DNA from 2 places in the Mesorhizobium sp. WSM4312 genome. Region 1 is predicted to be linked to the other one. Evidence: riboswitches for the same ligand, from Rfam matches in the RefSeq annotation. Region 1 holds a riboswitch; the other holds the start of a gene.
The links. Region 1 has a riboswitch for S-adenosylmethionine ahead of CK228_RS11205 (homoserine O-acetyltransferase). Riboswitches for the same ligand answer to the same signal wherever they lie in the genome.
Positions count from the first base shown of each region.

Region 2: linked by a shared signal. The riboswitch ahead of CK228_RS06865 (O-succinylhomoserine sulfhydrylase) and the one ahead of CK228_RS11205 (homoserine O-acetyltransferase) in region 1 are both predicted to bind S-adenosylmethionine.

Region 1 is NZ_NSFU01000006.1:105,917-108,309, reverse strand. Features, by position in the region: gene metW (methionine biosynthesis protein MetW) at 1-12, opposite strand, end outside; gene CK228_RS11205 (homoserine O-acetyltransferase) at 71-1,240, opposite strand; SAM riboswitch at 1,347-1,424, opposite strand; gene hisC (histidinol-phosphate transaminase) at 1,597-2,393, shown strand, end outside.
Region 2 is NZ_NSFU01000003.1:339,794-342,186, reverse strand. Features, by position in the region: gene CK228_RS06870 (2'-deoxycytidine 5'-triphosphate deaminase) at 31-1,125, opposite strand; SAM riboswitch at 1,264-1,341, shown strand; gene CK228_RS06865 (O-succinylhomoserine sulfhydrylase) at 1,398-2,393, shown strand, end outside.

The DNA of each region.
Region 1 (2,393 bases):
GTTGACGCTCATGATGTCGTCTCCTTTGCGGCGCATGATCCCGATCCTGAAAGGCTGCAACTTTCCGGGGTCATGCGCTTAGCCCTCTCGCCCGCGCCGCGGAGCCGATGAAGCCGTTGATGGCGGCGAACAGTTCCGGCTCGTCGAGCAGGAAGGCATCGTGGCCACGGTCGGTCTCGATCTCGACGAAGGACACGGACGCGCCGGCGGCGTTGAGCGCGTGCACGATGGAGCGGCTTTCTTCCGTCGGAAACAGCCAGTCCGATGTGAACGACACCAGGCAGAAGCGGGTCTTGGTTCCGGCAAAGGCGTCCGCCAGCCTGCCGCCATGGTCGGCGGCGAGGTCGAAATAGTCCATCGACCGCGTCATGTAGAGATAGGAATTGGCGTCGAAGCGGTCGACGAAAGTCATGCCCTGGTGGCGCAGATAGCTTTCGATCTGAAAATCGGCGTCGAAGCCGAACGTCAGCGCTTCGCGGTCCTGCAAGTTGCGGCCGAATTTTCGATGCAGGGCGGCTTCGGAGAGATAGGTGATGTGGGCGGCCATGCGCGCCACCGCCAGGCCTTTTTCCGGGCGCTTGCCGTGTTCGAAATATTTGCCGCCATGCCAGTCCGGATCGGCCATGACGGCCTGCCGGCCGACCTCGTGGAAGGCAATGTTCTGTGAGGAATGGCGCGCGCCGGTGGCGATCGGCAGCGCCGAAAAGACGCGCTCGGGATAGCTCGACGCCCATTCCAGCACCTGCATGCCGCCCATCGAGCCGCCGAGCACGCAGAACAGTTTCTCGATGCCGAAATGGTCGATCAGCATCTGCTGCGCACGCACCATGTCGCGGATCGTGATGACGGGCAGGTCAAGCCCATAGGGCTTGCCGGTGGCGGGGTTGGTCGAAGCCGGCCCGGTGGAGCCCAGGCAGCCGCCGATGACGTTGGAGCAGATGACGAAGAAGCGGCTGGTGTCAATGATCCTGCCGGGGCCGATCAGCACTTCCCACCATCCCGGCTTGCCGGTCACCGGATTGGTGCTGGCGACATGCTGGTCGCCGGTCAGTGCATGGCAGACGAGGATGGCATTGGAGCGGGCATCGTTCAGCGTGCCGTAGGTCTGGTAGGCGATCTGGAACGGCGACAGAAGCGTGCCGGCGTCGAGCTTGAGCGGCTTGTCCGCCCCGAAGCGCAACACCGGGCTCGACGGCTGGTCGGCCTCGTTGTTGGTCTTTCCTGCGCGCAGAGCGGCCATTCTTGTCTCACTCGCTGCATCATATCGGGCGAAAAATCGCCGCCGATGCGTCCGTCCGGCCGGTCGCGGACAATAAAAAACCGGCATTGCCATTCGCAAAGCCGGTTACGTCACGCAAACGGCCCTTTAGCGAATTGTTTAACGTGGCTGCAAGCCGACCGGCCAAATCACCACGGAACTGTTGCTGTCCTTCTAGAACTCGCCCGCCCTGCCGTCAATGCCGACATCTGGGCCGACATCTCGGCCGGCATCTGGGCCGGCTGCTGGCACCACTGCCACCTCTCGACATTATCGGCCACGGCTTGTATTTCCGCTGCGGCCTCCGGATCGAGGCATTTTCGATGGATTTTGCAAAAATGAACCAGAGACCGGATCAGGCACGTCCAACCCCGCGCGCGGGCATCATGGACATTGACGCCTATGTGCCGGGCAAGAGCGCCGCACCCGCCGGTGTCGCCAAGGTCTACAAGCTGTCGTCCAACGAGAACCCGCTTGGCCCGTCGCCGAAGGCGATCGAGGCCGCGCGTGAAGTCGCCGCCAGGCTCGACATCTATCCCGACGGCACCGCCAGACGGCTGCGCGAGGCGATCGCGGAAGTGCATGGCCTCAACGCGCAGAACATCATCTGCTCCAACGGCTCCGACGAGATCCTCGGCCTGCTGGCGCAGACCTATCTCGCACCCGGCGACGAGGCCATATTCACCGAACACGCCTTCATGGTCTACAAGATCTACATCCAGTCGGCAGGGGCTGCGCCGATCGCGGTCAAGGAGACCGATGAGCGGGCCGACATCGATGCGATACTGGCGGCCGTCACGCCGCGCACGAAGATCGTGTTCCTTGCCAATCCCAACAATCCGACCGGCACCTATGTGCCGTTCCAGGAGGTGCGCCGCCTGCATGCCGGCCTGCCCAAACATGTGCTGCTGGTGCTCGACGCGGCCTATGCCGAATATGTCCGCCGCAACGACTATGAGGCCGGCATCGAACTGGTTGGCAGCGCCGAGAATGTGGTCATGACCCGCACCTTCTCCAAGATCGGCCTCGGTGGCGCGCGGATCGGCTGGATGTATGCGCCCATGCACATCGTCGACGCCATCAATCGCGTCCGCGGTCCCTTCAACGTCAATGCGACGGCGATCGAGGCCGGCAT
Region 2 (2,393 bases), on a different contig from region 1:
GCAAGTATCTTGCCTGGCGGCAATCGGGGTTCAGCGCGCGGCGCGGAAGTGCTTGGAGAGCTTCAGGCCCTGTGCCTGGTAGTTGGAGCCGAGATCGGTGCCGTAGAGCGCCTGCGGCCGCTTCAGCATGTGCTCGTAGACCAGCCGGCCGACGATCTGGCCATGGTCGAGGATGAACGGCACTTCGTGGCTGCGCACTTCAAGCACCGCCCGGCTGCCGGTGCCACCGGCCGCCGAATGGCCGAAGCCCGGATCGAAGAAGCCGGCATAATGGACGCGAAATTCGCCGACCAGCGGGTCGAAGGGCGTCATCTCGGCAGCATAGAGCGGCGGCACATGCACCGCCTCCTGGCTGACGAGAATGTAGAATTCGTCCGGATCGAGCACCAGTTCGCCGGCGCCGCTCTTGTGGATGGGTTCCCAGAAATCGACGACGTCCTGCGCGGCGCGCTTGTCGACATCGACAAGGCCGGTGTGATGCTTGCCGCGATAGCCGACCAGCCCGTCACCGTCGCCCTTGAGATCGATCGACAGCGCGATGCCGCCGCCCGAAATATTCGGCGGCTCGGTGGCGACCAGCATCTGCGCGCGGTGCAATTCATGCAATTCGGCTTCCGAGAGCAGCGCGTTGCCGGTGCGGAAGCGGATCTGCGACAGGCGCGAGCCGGTGCGCACGACGATCGGGAAGGTGCGCGGGCTGACTTCCAGGTAAAGCGGACCGTTGTAGCCGGCGGCGATCTTGTCGAACTCGTGGCCACGGTCGGTCATGACGCGGGTGAAAATGTCGAGCCGCCCGGTCGAACTCTTCGGATTGGCCGAGGCGGACACGGTTGGGGGCAGCGCAAGGCTTTCCAGCAGCGGCACGATGTAAACACAGCCCGTTTCCAGCACGGCGCCGTCGGCGAGGCTGAACTCATGCAGCTTCAGCCGATCGAGTTTGTCGGCAACCCGATGATCCGGACCCGGCAGGAAGGACGCCCGCACCCGCCAGGCCTTGTCGCCGAGCCTGAGATCGAGGCTGGCCGGCTGGATCTGGTCGGCATCGAGCGCGCGCGGCGACTTCAGCGCGCCGGACTGGAACAGCGCCGAGATATCCTGATCGGGAAGAATGCCTGTCTGCCGCAAGGCTCCGCTCCTAGGCCAGACGATTTTCCTGCCGCAGGTTCTCGCCGCAAAACCGTGAAACACTTTTGCGGAACCTGCTTGGTACAAACCTCTTAATGAAGCCGGCAATTGACGCAAGCGTGGTACGGGTCTAAAGGGTCGTTATCCCGTGGTGATTTGGCCGGTCGGCTTGCAGCCACGTTAAACAAGTCGCTAAAGGACCGTTGGCCGCGAGGCCGTATGGACCGGTTGCGACTTTCGCGACCGGTTTTTTTGTGTCTGGAACAAAAGCAATGAGCAGCAAGAAGCGCAACTGGAAGCCTCAAACAGCCCTCGTGCATGGCGGAACCCTGCGTTCCGGCTTCGGCGAGACCTCCGAGGCGATGTACCTGACCCAGGGCTATGTCTATCAAACGGCGCAAGCCGCCGAAGCCCGCTTCAAGGGCGAGGAGCCGGGCTTCATCTATTCGCGCTACGCCAATCCGACCGTCGACATGTTTGAAAAGCGCATGTGTGCGCTCGAAGGCGCCGAGGATGCGCGCGCCACGGCATCGGGCATGGCGGCGGTGACGGCGGCGCTTCTTTGCAGCGTCAAGGCCGGTGACCACATCGTGGCGGCGCGCGCGCTGTTCGGCTCCTGCCGTTGGGTGGTCGAGACGCTGGCACCGCGCTACGGCATCGAGGCGACGCTGGTCGACGGCACCGATATCGCCAACTGGGAAAAGGCGGTCAGGCCCAACACCAAGCTGTTCTTCCTGGAAAGCCCGACCAACCCGACATTGGAAGTGGTCGACATCGCCGCTGTGGCTGCGCTCGCCAATTCGATCGGCGCGCGGCTTGTCGTCGACAATGTCTTTGCCACGCCTCTCCAGCAGAAGCCGTTGCAGCTCGGCGCGCATATCGTCGTCTATTCGGCCACCAAGCACATCGATGGCCAGGGCCGCTGTCTCGGCGGCGTGATCCTGTCGGACAAGAAGTGGATCGACGAGAATTTGCATGACTATTTCCGCCACACCGGCCCCAGCCTGTCGCCCTTCAACGCCTGGACACTGCTGAAGGGCCTGGAGACACTGCCGCTGCGTGTGCGCCAGCAGACGGAGAGCGCCGGCAAGATCGCGGATTTCCTCGCCGAGCAGCCGCAGATTGCCCGCGTCATCTATCCCGGCCGCGCCGACCATCCGCAGGCCGAGATCGTCAAGAAGCAGATGTCGGGCGGCTCGACGCTGATTTGCCTCGACGTCAAGGGCGGCAAGCAGGCGGCTTTCGCCCTGCAGAACGCGCTCGACATC